3 regions of the Weissella sp. ESL1177 genome follow, and region 3 is predicted to be linked to each of the others. Evidence: riboswitches for the same ligand, from Rfam matches in the RefSeq annotation. Region 3 holds a riboswitch; each other region holds the start of a gene.
What was found. Region 3 has a riboswitch for thiamine pyrophosphate ahead of thiW (energy coupling factor transporter S component ThiW). Riboswitches for the same ligand answer to the same signal wherever they lie in the genome.
Positions count from the first base shown of each region.

Region 1: it holds a riboswitch for thiamine pyrophosphate, as region 3 does, so the genes downstream of both, thiD (bifunctional hydroxymethylpyrimidine kinase/phosphomethylpyrimidine kinase) here and thiW (energy coupling factor transporter S component ThiW) in region 3, are expected to answer to the same signal.
Region 2: it holds a riboswitch for thiamine pyrophosphate, as region 3 does, so the genes downstream of both, thiS (sulfur carrier protein ThiS) here and thiW (energy coupling factor transporter S component ThiW) in region 3, are expected to answer to the same signal.

Region 1 covers NZ_CM176591.1:639,241-645,032, forward strand. Annotated here, with positions in the region: gene AC3B5D_RS03040 (TraX family protein) at 1-784, opposite strand, end outside; gene AC3B5D_RS03045 (OFA family MFS transporter) at 988-2,262, opposite strand; gene AC3B5D_RS03050 (MTH1187 family thiamine-binding protein) at 2,505-2,804, opposite strand; gene AC3B5D_RS03055 (TenA family protein) at 2,858-3,478, opposite strand; gene thiD (bifunctional hydroxymethylpyrimidine kinase/phosphomethylpyrimidine kinase) at 3,475-4,293, opposite strand; TPP riboswitch at 4,366-4,463, opposite strand; gene AC3B5D_RS03065 (Sapep family Mn(2+)-dependent dipeptidase) at 4,558-5,792, opposite strand, start outside.
Region 2 covers NZ_CM176591.1:1,758,308-1,764,099, forward strand. Annotated here, with positions in the region: gene AC3B5D_RS08595 (dicarboxylate/amino acid:cation symporter) at 382-1,608, opposite strand; gene AC3B5D_RS08600 (hydantoinase/carbamoylase family amidase) at 1,613-2,818, opposite strand; gene AC3B5D_RS08605 (thiazole synthase) at 2,821-3,591, opposite strand; gene thiF (sulfur carrier protein ThiS adenylyltransferase ThiF) at 3,605-4,255, opposite strand; gene thiS (sulfur carrier protein ThiS) at 4,273-4,470, opposite strand; TPP riboswitch at 4,513-4,602, opposite strand; TPP riboswitch at 4,698-4,787, opposite strand; gene AC3B5D_RS08620 (DUF368 domain-containing protein) at 4,932-5,771, opposite strand.
Region 3 covers NZ_CM176591.1:233,188-238,979, reverse strand. Annotated here, with positions in the region: gene AC3B5D_RS01205 (ATP-binding cassette domain-containing protein) at 1-174, opposite strand, end outside; gene thiE (thiamine phosphate synthase) at 300-917, opposite strand; gene thiM (hydroxyethylthiazole kinase) at 871-1,719, opposite strand; gene thiW (energy coupling factor transporter S component ThiW) at 1,716-2,231, opposite strand; TPP riboswitch at 2,333-2,434, opposite strand; gene AC3B5D_RS01185 (LysR family transcriptional regulator) at 2,484-3,380, opposite strand; gene AC3B5D_RS01180 (phosphoglycerate kinase) at 3,496-4,716, opposite strand; gene gap (type I glyceraldehyde-3-phosphate dehydrogenase) at 4,823-5,792, opposite strand, start outside.

The sequences.
Region 1 (5,792 bases), 410 kb from region 3:
CAAGTAAGTACAAAATAATGATATGGGCTGGGTAGAAGATGTAGAAGAAATACTTCATACTCCGTCCTTTAGCACCACTGTACAAAGCAATTGGAATAATGGCAAAAATCATCATCCATTGTGTTGAACCAAAAATACCGTAGATACATGCAACAACAGCAATACTTAAAATTTGTGCCCAACGTATATTACGGAAAATATATAATACTGGTATTAGTAAAACCATAATATTGTTTTCGGCAAGTAAAATTGCTGGGTCGATTGCTAATAGGATCTGCATAAATATTTTCTGCCCAGAGCCAATTGCTCCTCCCGAAGATAGCACTGGCATGACGATGATTGATAACAAGAAAGGTAATAGAAATAACAGAACACCTAAAGTAATATGCTTACCTGCCTGCCCTTCACGCACTTTCTCAAATTGATCAATACCAGCCATAAAGATGGTTCCAATAAACAGATCACGGAAAATGTTATTAATTAACTGCACTTGTTCAAAGCCAACAATTTGTTGGGTCAAGTTCATTAAAAGTGCCATGACGACCATACTGATGTATAAACGTAGCATATAGCTCTTTTTACTGTGGGTATGTGCGAAACCAACAACAGCCGTAAAAAAGAACAGTGTGGCCACAGGACGCCCAAACCAGTCTAACCAATTAGGTGCGCCTAGTGGGGCAAAAGTTTGATGAAAATGGTCAATAACCATTAATACTAAACCAATTACCTTAATATCAAAAGTGGTTAATTGTAAAAATTTATTTTTTTGAATTTGAGTAGTCATCCAATTAACGTCTCCTGTTTCATTTATCGTAAAATCATTTTTCTACAAATGATATTATACACAAAATAATATAAAAAAAGCTACTATTTTTTAGCCAAAATGATAACTGAAAATTTTACGTGTATAAAATTATTAGTCACAACTGGTTTCTGACAATATAAAAAAGGTTAGTTCGTTTGAACTAACCTGCCGATAATAATATTTTATTTGTGATAAACTGGTTTCTTAATGAAAATCCAAATAAGTAATGAGACAATCAACATTACCATATAAATATTGAAGACAACCGATAGATTACCACCAGCTAGTGACAAGATAATGGCTCCTGCTAAACTTCCAAACCCAAATCCTTGATAAATCAATGAATAATTCTGGCTATGATTCTTTAGACCAAAGTAGTCGCCCACCATTGTTGGGTATACTGTAATCGTACCACCGAAGAAGAAGCCTACCGCCATCATTGCGGTATAGAATACAGGTACACTTAGATGAGAACTAAATGCTAATATTGCAACGGCAATAAAGGTTACCGTGTAAGATAAGATAAACATAGGTTTACGTCCAAATTTATCAGATAATGAGCCAATTAAGAAACGACCCACTGTATTAGCAATAGCAACTAAAGCAACGACGTTCGTTGCTTGGGCAATGTCCAATCCAGCTAAATTAGTTCCTAAGTTGGATGCAATCCCAGTTAGATAGACTGACAATGAAATCGTTAATAATGCAATAAATAACAAGTAAGCTTGAGGCTTACGTAACATTTCACTTGTTGTAAATTCATGATGCATACCATCATCCACAGTAGTAGCTTCTTTTACTTCAGGGGCATCATGGATAAACATCGCACCGCCGACAATAAGGATCATTGATAAAAATCCCCAACCCATTAAAGCATATGGGAGATTATGAACAATATTATTACCTAAAATAGCGGAATCAATATATTTAAAAACAAATGAACCTAAACCATAAAAAGCAACAGAAATACCGGAAATTAACCCAGTTTTTTCAGGAAACCACTTAATCGCATTTGAAAGAGTTGCCATATAAGCGATACCATCAGCTGCCCCAAGCATAACACCTGCTGAAATATAATATAACCATAATTGGTTAGATGAATGAACACGTGAAGCAATAAAGACCGAAACACCAAATAAAATGCCAGCAGTTATCGTCACTTTACGCACACCAAACTTTTTAACTAAACTACCAACAAAGATTGTTGATAATGATAAGGCTAAAGCGCCAATTGAAAAAATCAATGAAATAGATCCCAAATGAGGCTGTACAGATGCTGTTTTACCAGTGGCTGGATCAATGACTAATTGATGAAACATCTTCAAAATGGGTGTATTAAAAATACTCCATGCGTAAAAAGTTCCCACACCTAATTGCACAAGAGCAGTACCAAAGATGACCAGCCAACGATTAACAACTTTTGGCTGACTCTTTGAGGATGACATTGCAGTTTCCATAATAAAATCTCCTAAAAAACCTAAAAATAATTGCAAACGGGTTTGAAAACGCTTGCAAAAATAAATATAGTCCTATTTGTGGGATTTGTCTATAAAAACAATTTTAAAAAATGATTTCACATTGATTTATAATTCCATATACAATACAAAAAGTGCATTAACGCGATTTGAATTTTTGATAATATTTCAAAAAAGTCACTAATCTAACTATTTCAGATTAGTGACTTTCAAGTTTAAATTAATTAACCTTCTAGTTTATGACTTAACTTCTGTAACTTTGTTTCAATCGTGTTTGTGTGTCCAGGACGAATATCTGCATTCAATGAAACATAGGCACGGATTCCTTGATCTGTTAGCGTTTGAATTGCTTTTTGCACTGTTCCCATAACGTCAGACCACTCCCCCTCAATTTCGGTTCCCATGGCTGTTGTTTTGTATGTTAGACCAGATTCTTCAATGACCCCAATAATGTCGTTAACGTAACTACTTAACTCATCTCCTACACCAAATGGTGCAATTGCAACTGAAATTAATGTGTTCATTTATTTGTCCTCCTCTTATTTATAGACACCTATAGTATATCATTCAATAATGATTAATGTTTCGCTGCCTGTTCCCAAAAAGATAATTCATATTGATAAGATGTTAAATACGTCTCTAAATAGGTTTGTTGTTGTTTTGTTGATAACGTCTGCCAATTTGGAACTTGTTGGTCAACAACTTGCCAACTCCAGTGCGTGAATGCAGTATAGTCAGGACTAGTATAATAAGATAACCAAGGTAAATACGTATTATTTTTTGTCGTGTTGATGAATTGTTGACCAATCAAATGATAAGACTCTGTACAAGGTAATAGCGCCAACATTGCATTTGTTGCATCACCACGTTTAATGGCTTGTTCCATATGATCGAGATATGCTAAGTTATGTACATCAGGTAGAATATCCAAACTTGCTGGACTAGCTAACAAAGCTTCATGAGCTAATTCTTCATCCGATGACTGTGGTTGAGCCGCCTGTTGTGATACGGTTAGTTTTTTGGTTGCTAAATCAAATAATTTTCCAAAATAATTTGTGTAATAGGTATCTTGGGCAACATAATAATCCCTTTGAGTTTGTGGCAAATTATCTGAAGCGATTCCCTGTACAAATGATGTTTGATAAATATTTTTTCGGATATCATCTGATTGTTCCAATAAATAATTATGAAAAATCATTTCTTTTCCTCCATTTGAACATCTACCCAATGATTTAAGGGACCATGTCCATGACCAACATTGATTGTCTGGCGAATGGCTTCATAAGTAAATTGCTTTGCTTTTGGCATAATATCCTTTAATGCGTACCCTTTAGCTAAGTTGGCAGTAATAAAGGCAGACAGTGTGTCTCCTGTTCCATGAGTTCGATTTGTTTTAATTCCTGGCATTGTTAACCATTCTGACGTACCATCAGCATATAGTATATAATCGGCATATTCATTTTGTGAATTTGGGCGATGACCGCCCTTAATCAAGACATTTTGTGCACCCATTTTTTGTAATTTAATTGCCGCTTCTATGACATCATTATCAGTGACTAAAGTTTTTTTGACTAGGACTTCTGCTTCCGGTAAGTTAGGCGTAATTAGGAATGCAAGGGGTATTAATTCAGCTTTTAAAGTGTTAATGGCTTCATCACTCAATAAATGTGCGCCCCCTTTTGCAACCATAACTGGATCAACAACTAATTTACCAAAATTGTTTTTTTGCCAACCTTGAGCAACTGCATGGACACGATTAGCATCTAGTAAAGCGCCCGTTTTAGCGGCTTTAATATCTAAGTCATCCGCAATGCTTTTAAATTCTTCTAAAATAAACGTTGTTGGAATTGTATACTGCCCTTGAACGCCATACGTATTTTGCGCAGTTAAACCAACAACAATTGTTGCAGCATAAACTTGTTGATTATGGAATGTTTTTAAATCAGCATTAATGCCTGCCCCTCCACTGGCATCTGTTGTCGCAATTGTAATGACCTGTGGTACTTCTATCATGATTCCTCCCAAATATGTGGTAACTAAAAAGCACAAATAATCAGGAAATCCTGGTTATTTGTGCTTGAAAATGCAAGTTTACCATTACTTTCCTTCGTTAGTCTTAACTAAACAGGTTCAAAGGGTCTGTTTTAAAAACATCTCAGCATAAAGCCCCCCTAGTAAATTATTTAATTACAACATGATTATTGCACTTAACATAGGACAAGTCAACGCTTTCATTATGCTTTAAGCTTTAGATGGCTAATGGCAAAATAGTTTGTTTTATAAGTTATTGGCTAGTGCTAAAATTTCGGTGATTAACATATTCAGTCCATTCTCATATAGGTCTAAATCAAAAGATTCATTTGCAGCATGAGCCGTTGATGGTTCATTAGTTGGTAAAACACCAAAGCCAACACCATTAGACATTAAACGTCCAAATGATGCTCCGCCGTTAACACCGGTTTCAGGCAATTGTCCAGTTACTGATTGATAAGCATTGGCCAATAATGTCACTAACTTATCCTCTGGATCGACGTAGTGTGGCACAAGTCCAGCCGGATCACGAACAATATTAGTTAACCATGGTTCGTCTTGGATAATTTGATCAATCGTTTGCTGCTCGTCAAAAGCTAATGAATAGCGGAAGTTTAGATTAATATGACCTGTCTCACCAGGAACAAAGTCAGTTATGCCAATATTTTGACTTGTTTTACCAAGTTTTGGCTCGGTTTTACCATAACCCGAATGTTCACCATAAGGATCTTGATGTAACTTTTCACCAATAAATGCTAAAAATTTTGCAGCTTGTCCACTAAATGGGTAGTCTTTTAGAAAATTAGCTAAGTATGTCGCAGCATTTTTTCCAGTTTCTGGTCGTGCGGCGTGTGTTGCAATCCCTTGTAACTTTAATGTGATGTTATTATCATGTTCAGTTAGTGAACCAGAAACTTTGTGGCTATCGCAGTATTTTTGAAATGATGGCTTAACTTCAGCCGTTGATAGACCTGTTAGTATCGCTGTTGCAGACCCTGGTAGAACATTTGTTGCTGAGCCGCTGTGAAATGATAATAATTTTAGCGGTGCATCTGCATCGTTAGTTGCATCAAAATATAGATCTAGTTGACTAATACCTTTCTCACCATAAGAAAGATGAGCAGAGCCATCAGGTGAGAAACCATATTGTAATTGCCCTTCTTCAGCAAAATATTGATGCATATCAGCCCATTCGCTTTCTTCATCAGTCCCGATAATAAAACGAATTTGATGCTTTAAAGGTAAATGTGCATCTTGTATTGCTTTAATTGCATAGTAAGTTAGCATAACAGCAGATTTCATATCGTCAGCACCACGTGCATAGATATGATGATCTGCTTTAATGGTTGGTACAAACGGTTCTGTTTCCCATTGATCAATATCATTAACGGGGACAACATCTACGTGTACAATGACGCCAATTGGTTGCTTGTCATTTTCCGGACCGATATAAATATAGCCAGCACGATTGCCAACTGTAC
Region 2 (5,792 bases), 630 kb from region 3:
CATTACAAAGCTCAGAATGAAAATTTTTGAGCGCTTTTTTATTCTTTTAATTAATTTAAGTCTAACTTATAAAAATCAAAAATGGTGCATATCAATGTTAGGTTAAATTTAATCGATTGATTAATCATTGCAAAAAAATAACCGCCTTAGTTCCAACAAACTAGCGGTTATTTCGTCGTTAAATTATGCCACCATCTTGTATCAACTTAATGGGAAGTCTCGTTGATGCAAAGCTGCACTATCTTTTTATTCTTGTGCAACTATAAATCTAAGCAGCATCTCAATACTTAAACGACTATGCATACTTCTATTCATACCCAACATTATAGTAAATACTAAAGTTAACAAATTCATAACTTTAATCATCAGCTGAGCGTTTAGCTAATTTTTTACTGGCAAGACGATTTGCTTTAATTCCTTTTCATCAGCTGCAATCATAATCGCAGTCGTTGTGTCACCAACAACATTAAGTACCGTACGGAAAACACCTGCAAACCAATCAATACCTGCTAATAAGGCAATACTGTCTAATGGTAATCCAAGCGTTGGGACAATAATTGTTAGCGCCACTAAGCCGCCACCAGGCACTGCGACAGTTCCTAAGCACGCCACAATGGCTAACAGCACAATCTTTAACATCATCGCAAATGACAATGACAACCCATAAAACTGAGTCATTGTCACACATGCTAATGCTAAATACATGGCTAACCCATTACTATTTAATGCCATCCCCAATGGTAAAACTAACTCACTAATCTCTTTTTTAACACCCAAACGATGTTCAGCATCAGCCATTTCGATTGGTAATGAGGCAGCAGAAGATGTCGTTGTCATTGCGATCAATAGAATATTAGCAAAACCATGCATGACTGTCCGTAAAGACATCTGCGCACGTATCATAATCATGCCAAATAGGGCAGCTAAGAAAAGAATCGTGCCAATCGCAAATAAGGCTAAAAACTTGAATAAGGGTAGTAGAACTAATAACCCATTTTTAGCAATGGTTGCTGCAGTTAACGCACCAATACCAATGGGTGCCAATCGTAAAACGAATTGAATCAAATCAATCAATAATTGGTTCATTTGTTCTAGGCCACGAATGATATTTTGATACTGTTGATGAGCATTTGCATGGCTTAAAACAACACCAAAACAGAGTGCAAATATAATCACTTGAATCGTATTGCCTTTTGCTAACGCCGTAAAAATATTGGTTGGGAAAAAATCTAATATCATGGTTGACGTTGAAAGGGGCTGACTCGTTATATTTTCAACGAGTTCTGGATGTAATTTCAAGTGAATGCCAACACCAGGCATCAACCACCAACCCAATAAAAGTCCAACTAACGCAGCAACAAGGGTCGTACCTGCAAACCAAGTAGCTGTTTTTAATCCGAGACGTCCTAATTGCTGCAATGGTAATTTACCGACTGCCACAATAACTGTACAAAAAACTAAAGGCATCACTGCCATTTGAATCAGTCTCAAAAAGATATCACCAATCATTTGAATCCCTGCAATTTTTGTGCCAAAAATAGCACCGAAAATCACACCAATGATCATCCCAATAATAATTTGCGTTGTTAGATGAACTTTTACTCGCATTTTCTCACGCCCCATTTGCTTGTGTAGACAGACTAACAGCTAACAATGCAATACCATTTAATAAATCTGACATCTTTGTATATTCAACCGGGGCATGACTAATTCCTGCTTCACTTGGTACAAAAATCATCGTTGTTGGCACAACCGCACTCATTATTTGACTATCATGACCTGCACCCGAAAATAACTCTTGGAAGGGGAGCTTCATTTGAGTAGCTATCTTAGCATTTTGTTGTCTTAATGCCTGTGATAAAAGGGTTGCAGGAACATGTAATGTCTGTTTTACCGTCACATGATCAAATTGTGCTATCATTGCTTTCATCGCTGTCACAAATGTGGCTAATAATTCGTCTGATTCATCCCGACAATCAATGGTAAACATGCAGGTTTCGGCAATGACATTGCTCACATTAGGGGAGACATATATTTCTCCAATGGTAAATGTTAGACTTTGTGATGATTGTCCGGCCAAATCATATAATTTTGTCATCAGATAACTTGCCGTTGCAACTGCATCTTGACGTTGTGCCATTGGTGTCGTACCAGCATGGTTTGCCTGACCATGCACCGTCACATCATAGCGATTTTGTGCAACAATGCCAGTCACTAACCCAATTGATTGGTGTGCCTGTGCCAGGCGCGGTCCTTGTTCAATATGCAATTCCATAAAGCTTGCTGGTAAAGACGCTCGCTGTCGACTCACACCAGACATTGCTTGTAATTGTTTGACTGCACTGCGTCTAGCTTGTTCAAATGTTATACCTGATTTATCAACTAATGATGTTACTTGCCGATGTCCTGTATAATAACTGGATCCAGTAAATGCTGCTGGAAAACGGCTACCTTCTTCTTCGCTAAAAGAAATCAAACGGAGCGGTTTTTTAGGTAAAGAACCTTGTTGATAGACTTTTTGTATCGCACAAAATCCACCCAGAATACCAAATAAGCCATCATAACGACCACCTTGACGCACAGTGTCCATATGAGAACCCGTTGCAATCGGTGCAACTGTTTCTTGTCCCGGAAAATCTAGAGAAACATTGCCATAATCATCAACAGTGGCTTTTGCATGATATTTTTGACCAAGTAAAATTAAAGCACGTTGATTCTGCAACCACTGTTGATTATAAACGAGCCGATTTTGCCCAACTTCATCTGATGCATTGAACTGATCTAGCAAATCACCTAATTGTACAGTTTCATTCGACATAATTATTTACTAATACCCGCTATTGGTGAAGATGCCACAGCTTTTTTATCCAAAACACGACCAAGATGCGCAAGATAACCTTTTCGGCCTGCTTGAACAGCTAACTTAAAGGCTTCTGACATCAATGGTATATCACCAGCTGTTGCCATCGCTGTATTAGCCATTACTGCAGCGGCACCCATTTCCATAGCTTCAGCTGCTTGACTTGGACGACCAATACCGGCATCAACGATAATCGGTGCATCAATTTCGTTAATTAAAATTTGAATCAATGCTTTCGTTGCCAAGCCTTGATTCGTACCAATTGGCGCTCCTAATGGCATCACAGCTGCAGCACCTGCGGCCACTAACTTACGCGCAGCATTTAAATCAGGCAACATATATGGCATCACAATAAATCCCTCATCTACCAAAACCTGCGTTGCTTTGATTGTTTCTTCATTATCAGGTAACAAGTAAGTTTTATCTGGTACAACTTCAAGCTTAATGAAATCACTACCACTTAATTCACGAGCAATGCGTGCCATGCGGATAGCTTCTTCAGCATTCGTACAACCAGATGTGTTTGGTAAAATCGTGACATCTTCAGGAATATAATTCAAAATATTTTCTTCAGCTGCGTTCGTTCGGCGCAAAGCCATTGTAATAATTTGTGCGTCAGCATGATGAATTGCCGAATCAATTAATTCATATGAATATTTCCCTGATCCTAAAATGAAACGCGAAGAAAAATGGTGACCACCAATAATTAAATCATCATTACTTTCAACCATGATTATTTATCTCCTATTCTGCTAAAACGGGGCGCTTAGTTAATAACCGTAAGATGGCATTAGCCTCATGACCAGCACATACCATAACACGTGGTGCCATCAGTCCTTCAGCACCTTTACTATAACCATCTCCACAAATATAAACATTTGGTAACTGTTGTTTTGTTTTCATCTCATTAGTGACATGTAATCCTGCCATACCATTGCCCATAACAAGTGGCTTGTCAGGATAAAAGTTGGTTATACCATCCAATAACATCGCCTTGGCCATTGGGTTATCAAACGCCTCACAGACAATATCACAATCTGCAAATAATATTTCGATATTATCAGGCGTTATTTTGACCTGCTGGATATCAATATCAATAAATGGATTAAATTCTAATAAATTTTGCTTCAATGCCACAACTTTAGGCATCCCAATCTGACTAACTTTATATTGTTGCCGATTAAGATTACTCATTTCGATGGTATCAAAATCAATGATTGTTAAATGACCAACACCACTACGGGCAAGTGCAATTGCAATATTTGAACCTAAGCCACCTGCACCAGCAATCGTAACTCGCGCATTTTGCAAAGGTTCCGTTGTACCAGCAACATTACGTGCTTTCATGCCCTCAAAGAAATCGGCGACAGCTACGCCTTGAAATTTTGGTGTCATTTTATTTGTCCTCTTTTCTAACCACCACCAACAAAAGAAATTAGTTCAACATGATCATTTTCTGATAATCTTTGTGTCGCTAATTCTTCACGATGAATAATTTTGCCATTTAATTCCACAACAACATTTTGCATCATATCTGTTTTTTCTTGTAATAAATCGACTAGTGTCTTACCAGCCATATTTGCGATTTGTTCACCATTTAAAATAATCAAAAAAATACCCTCCTTTCTCATCACGAAAGAAGGGTATTTGTACACAGTCAAATATCGTACTTCCTTCGATCGTATTATCGACATCAGGTTCATGGGTATATTCTCAGCTTGACAGCACCCCAGACGATGGTTGTTTAGATTTTGTTTTTACCAATTGCTTTATGCAATCCTCATAAAATATAAAAAGCAGCCTCTTTGTTTTCACAAAAAGACTGCCCATCAATTACTATGTTCGGACTGTATCTTCCTGCGCAGGTATTAACCAAATCAGGTTCAGTGGGTATATTCTCAGCTTAACAGCACCCCAGATACGTTAATTAACTTAACAAGATAACCATAGCACGTTTAATTATGAAACACAACTCATTATTGAAATCGCTTTCAATGATGAGCTGTTGCATGCATCATTTACCTTGTATCATACGACAAGTCACCACCTCAAATTTCACTACTATGAAATTCTAAACCACTATCTCTGGCTTTACCATCTGCTCTAAACGACCCATCCACCAGCCCAATCCTGTGCCAAGAGCTAATAAGATAACTGCAAACATATAATGCCAAACAGTGAAACCAGTATAATCTATCGGGATAATCATCACTGTTGATGCCATCACAATACCAAAAATAATATGGAACAACTTGGCATAAGCAACTTTAAAAACATACGCCATAACTTTTGCAAATACTAAAACAATCACAATCAATCCTAAGAGAAGGGGGATCAATACCGTTAAATCACCATTTTTAATACCATCACTCATTCCTTTGTATAGTCCTAAATAAATTAAAAAATTAGATGGACTCAATCCTGGTACAAGTAATCCTAATCCAATCAAAGCACCTGCTAAAAACCAAGCGCCCATGCTGGGTTCAATGGTTGAAAATAATGGTCGACCAAACCATAAGAATATTAACATCAAAATACACGCCATTATGGACAATGCGATATCCCATTGTGATCGTCCCATTTTTCCCGCTTCATACCATAATGTTGGCACCGTTCCTAAAATAGCACCAATAAAGAACCAACGTGCAACACTTTCAATTTCTCCTAACATAAAGCTAATCAAAAATGATAGTAAAAAAATACCCAGCACTGCACCAATTCCAACTGGTAAGAAAAACCGGACATTTGCTTTAAAGTTTTTCAATGGATTTGCCATAAATAAAATTAAGCGTTCATATAATCCAAAGACGGCGGCAAGAGCGCCACCACTAATGCCTGGTAAAATAAATCCTGATCCAATTAATGCACCTTTAACAGCACGGAAGATAATATCTCCTGGTCGTTTTTGCATTGATTATTTCCTCATTTCATG
Region 3 (5,792 bases):
GATATCACCATTAGTTGGTTCAATTAAACGATTAATCATTTTCAAAATCGTTGTTTTACCACTACCACTTGGACCAACCAAAACAAAAAAATCTTCAGATAAAATGGTTAAATCAAGGTGATTAACGACTTCTTTTTCTTGATAGGTTTTGATAACATCTTTGAATACAATCATTAATATCCTCCTTTGCGTTGCTTCACGAATTAATTTAATCATCAATAAATTTTTATAATAGCAAATACTTTAAGTATATAAAAAAGACTGGGTACTAATTCATAATTGACTCAGTCTTTTGAAAATTATAATGTTTCAAGTGCTTGTTTAAGATGCTGCACTTTTTCTGCTATATTTGTTGCCTGCATAATCTCACTAACCACTGCAACGCCAATAATGTTAGTGTCCTTAAAAGTTGCAATTTTATCCTCTTTAATCCCACCAATAGCAAATACAGGAATTTTAACTGCTGCTGTAATTGCCTTGAGAGTTGGTATTGATGTTTGTTTTGTGACAACTTTGGTTTGTGTTGGAAAAATTGCACCAGTGCCGAGATAATCTGCCCCATTTTCAGCGGCTTCAACTGCACGTGTGACTGTTTTTGCAGATACACCAAGCATACGTTCAGGACCAATCAATTGACGTGCAACGTCAACAGGTAATTCATCATCACCAATATGAACTCCGCTTGCATCAACCGCTAAGCAAATATCAATACGATCATCAATAATTAATGGTAGATGATACTTATCAGTTATTTGTTTTACCTGCAATGCTAATTCATAATAAGCTCTTGTTGATAACTCTTTTTCACGTAACTGAACCAAGGTGACCCCATTAGCACAGGCTATTTCAAGTTTACTCAAGAATTCTGCCTTAGATTCTCCATATCGAGCTGTCACTAGATATAATTCTTTTGCCATTTTTTACCCCTCTTATCTTGTTGATCCAATGCGGATCATCACTACCCAATACTGATAATTCATTCAAGAATAATTGTCGAAATTCTGCAATTCCTGAAGTTCTTGCTTTTCGTTTTGCCTGTTCACCTGAAATATTTAAATAACTAATGGCACAGATCGTCGCCATCTCTGTTGGCATGTCTGTCCCCAAGAAAGCTGCAATCAACCCACCTAATGTATCACCAGATCCTGTAAAACGATCTAATTCATCCACACCATTTGAAAGTACCCAAACGTTATTTTTTGAAACAACGATGTCCTTTACGCCAGTGGCAACATAGGTTAATTGTGACGAGCGAGCTTGTAGTGCTGTAATCAAATGACTTATTTCTTCATCTGTCTGGTCAAGTATGCTGCCATCCACACCACGGCTATTTGTTGCTAAGCCACAAAGTGCGCGCATTTCAGAAATATTACCACGGACAACAGTTGGCTGCATTAGCATTAACTTTTGTGCAATTTGCATAGCTGATGTCGCACTTGCAATTCCCACAACATCTAATACAAATGGTTTTTGTTGCATAGCCAATTGTCCAGCAGCTAACAAGCTTTTTTCTTTATTAGGCGATAAACTACCAAGATTTAGTAATACAGCATCTGTTTGACTCGCTAAATCATCAAAAGCACGCACATCTTCTGTCATAATTGGTTTTGCACCAACATAGAGTAATGCATTTGCAACAGTTTCAACAGATATGGCATTCGTAATACAATGAACGAGCGGTGATTTTTTAAGAGGTATTGTGATTTCTGTCAATTTCATGCCCCCTTTTTACCATTAAACAGGCGCATCATATCTTTAAAAAGTGTTATTTTCTTGGCCTGTTGCCAAATTAACCATGCGGCAATGGCACCCATAAAAGTTGCCCCCAAAAATCTCGGTGTATACAACAACCAATATAAATCTGTTTTTGTTCCAGTAAATAATACCATTACTGGATATGACATTAATGACCCGATAATTCCTGTTCCAATTATTTCACCGATAATTGAACCGTAAATATTATGAGTTAACCTTGCCCCAATACCTGCTAATAAAGCACCAAATACTGCACCAGTCAATGCTAATGGCGGAATTCCCATCATCATCATTCGAATAATACCACAACACGTTGCCATAATTGTTGCATATAATGGTCCCATTAACACACCAGCCAAAATATTGATCACACTCGACATTGGTGCCATCCCCTCAATCCGTAAAATTGGTGATAAAACGACATCTAAGGCAATCATCATCGCTAAATAGGTGATTTTCCTAACATTTGTATTCATTGATATTCTCCCTCAATTTAAAATTTGTTTGGCGATGTTGACTAAAAAACGCTCAATAAAAAAGCCTCCTTGCAATAAAAAATCACAAAGAGACCATGAAAATGCCTTATATGCACAATTCCTTCGCTTAAATAACTAAAACAGGTACGGAGGGTTTAGAGATAATCTCTTTCTCAGCTAATACAGCTCCCCTTTGTGATATCTATTTAATTTTATATTATTATAGTAACACATTAACAACTAAAAATACGTTTAAAGAATATCGTGATTAGTTGCTTGTGTGATATATTTCCAAAATAATTCATTCGCCTTTGATTCATGCATTTGTTTACATCTCATAAAGCCAAAATTACTTGTTGTATTTGTTCCTATTTTACGCTTAATTAATGGACCATCATTTGTCATATCAACTCTTTTTTCCATCATTAGGGCAATTCCCATCCCATTTGAAACCATGTTTAAGATAATATCGATTCTTTCACCTTGATATGATACCGCAGATGACAATTGTTTTTTATCACCCATGACTCCTAATTTATTGAAAATTAATGTCTCTTCTCCTTCAAGCAGCAATAATTCTTCTGACATTAAATCGTTTAATGAAATAATTTGATGATTTGCTAATGGATGATTTACCGGAAGAATACAAACTAAATTATCCTGATCCGTTAATAACGTTTCAATGGTTTGATTATTTGTAGACGTATAATGACCAAATACAATATCAGCCTGATTATTATTTAAAGAGTCTAACAATAAATTATCTTTTATTTCTGAAAAATGTAACGTAATTTCTGGATACCGTTGATGAAACGCACTCATCAATGAAAAGCCACGATAATTTGAAAAAGTTGGCATGGTATGAATCGTTAAAACATTATCTGACTCTGTATTATGTTGTTCTAACGTTTGTTGTAATGCCGAAAATTCATGTAAAATTTTTTTAGCATACATCTCTGTAATACGACCAGACTCTGTCAAATAAATATGCCGATGTTCACGTTTAAAAAGTCGTGTCTTTAATTCTTTTTCCAAAGATAAAATTTGCTTTGAAATATTCCCCTGTGTTGTATATAATCGGTCTGCTGTTTCAGAATAATTCCCCGTTTCCGCCAAATCAAGAAAAACAGCAAATTTATGAATATCCATAATATGTCCCCTTATTCATTACCGTTTGGAATAGTTTACCACAAACCAATCAATGTTGACATACTAAAAAGGAAGTCAGATAACAAAATCCGACTTCCTTTTTAATTAATCAAATTTATTTTTCAGAAATTGCTGCAATTCCTGGCAACGTCTTTCCTTCAAGATATTCTAGAGAAGCACCACCACCAGTTGAAATGTGGCTTAATTGATCGGCAACACCCAATTGTTGTACGGCGGCAGTTGAATCACCACCACCAACGATCGTCGTTGCACCATTAGCAGTAACCTTAACAAGTTCTTCACCAATTGCTAGAGTTCCCTTTGCAAAGTTTGCCATCTCAAACACACCCATAGGTCCGTTCCAAACAACCGTCTTTGCATCTGAAAGAACTGATTTGAATAATTCTACAGACTTAGGACCGATATCAAGTCCCATGTAACCATCTTTAATGTCACCCTCTGCAACGTAAGTCTCAGCATCATTTGCAAATTTATCTGCGGCAATTGCATCAACAGGTAGAATTAACTTATCACCAGCATCGGCAATCAATTGCTTAGCAAGTTCAACCTTGTCCTCTTCAAACAGAGAATTACCAATCTTTTCACCCTTAGCGGCAGCAAATGTGTATGCCATACCACCACCGACAATCACTTTATCTGCCTTTTGTAATAAGTTTTGAATAATTGTAATTTTGTCAGAAACCTTTGCACCACCAATAATGGCTACGAATGGACGCTTAGGATTTTCAACAGCACCACCTAAGAACTTAATCTCTTTTTCCATTAAGTAACCAGCCGCTGTTTGTGAGATATTTGCTGCAATACCAGCATTAGAAGCATGTGAACGATGAGCTGTTCCAAATGCATCATTGACAAATACATCACCTAATGATGCCCAGTAAGCACCAAGTGCAGGATCATTCTTAGATTCACGCTTCACAACTTCACCATCAACAACATCAGCATAACGCGTGTTTTCGAAAATCAACACTTGTCCATCTTCTAACTTGTTGATTGCATCTTCCAACTCAGGACCCTCAATAGCAGGTACAAACGTTACGGGTTGACCAAGTAAATCAGCCAAACGTTGTGCCACAGGCTTCATTGAAAGTCCTGGCTTATCATCCTCGCTCTTAATGCGTCCCAAGTGTGAGAATAGAATTGCTCGTCCACCTTGTGACAAAACATACTTAATTGTTGGTAATGCTGCAACAATACGGTTATCGTTTGCAACTTCTTGACGCCCATCAACTTCTTTAAGCGGTACATTGAAGTCAACACGCATCAATACTTTCTTACCCTTTAATTCTAGGTCTTCAACTGTTAACTTTGCCATGGAAATTTTCTCCCTTTTTTACTTCAAATACTACGAATCTTATATAAAAAACGGGTGGTTCAGACTATTACTAAACCACCCGTTTTCAATAATAGTTAAGTAACTATTAAAGTGTTGCCAAGTGCAACAAAGTACGGATCATGTTTGAAGTGAAACCATACTCGTTATCATACCAAGCAGCAGTTTGTACTAATTGCTTATCACCAACTGTGATAACCTTAGTCAAAGTTGGATCAAACACAGCACCGTGTGTATCTCCAATGATATCTGAAGATACAATTTCATCATCATTGTATCCAAATGAATCATTCTCATACTTCTTTACTGCATCGTTAACTTCTTCAGCAGAAACCTTCTTTGACAAAACTGCTGTCAATTCAGTCACTGAACCATCAACAACACCGACACGTTGTGCGTGACCATCCAACTTACCAGCAACTGATGGGACAACTAGACCAATAGCCTTAGCAGCACCAGTTGAGTGAGGAATTGTGTTGACAGAAGCTGCACGGTTTGAGCGCATCTTCTTACCCTTAGGTCCATCCAATAGCATTTGTGTACCAGTGAATGCGTGAACAGTCGTCATCAAACCAATTTCTACACCAAATTCCTTGTCCAAAGCATTTGCTAATGGTGCAAGTGATTGTGTTGTACATGAACCGGCAGATACAATGTTGTCATCTGCAGTCAATGTATCTTGGTTAACACCATAAACAACCGTTGGAACTTTACCAGCAGGTGCTGAAATCAAGACCTTCTTCGCACCAGCATCCAAGTGAGCTTGTGACTTTTCTGCTGAAGTATAGAATCCAGTTGACTCCAATACAATTTCAACACCGTCATTTGCAACCCACTTCAAGTTAGCTGCATCACGCTCAGCGTATACACGGATCTTCTTACCATCAACGATGATTCCCTCTTCGTCAGCTGAAACTTCAGCATTCAAAGTACCATGAGTTGAATCATACTTCAACAAGTATGCCAACATAGCAGGGTTAGTTAAATCGTTAATTGCAACAACTTCAATGTCGTCCGCTGTATCCTTCAATTCAAGAATACGACGAAATGCCAAACGA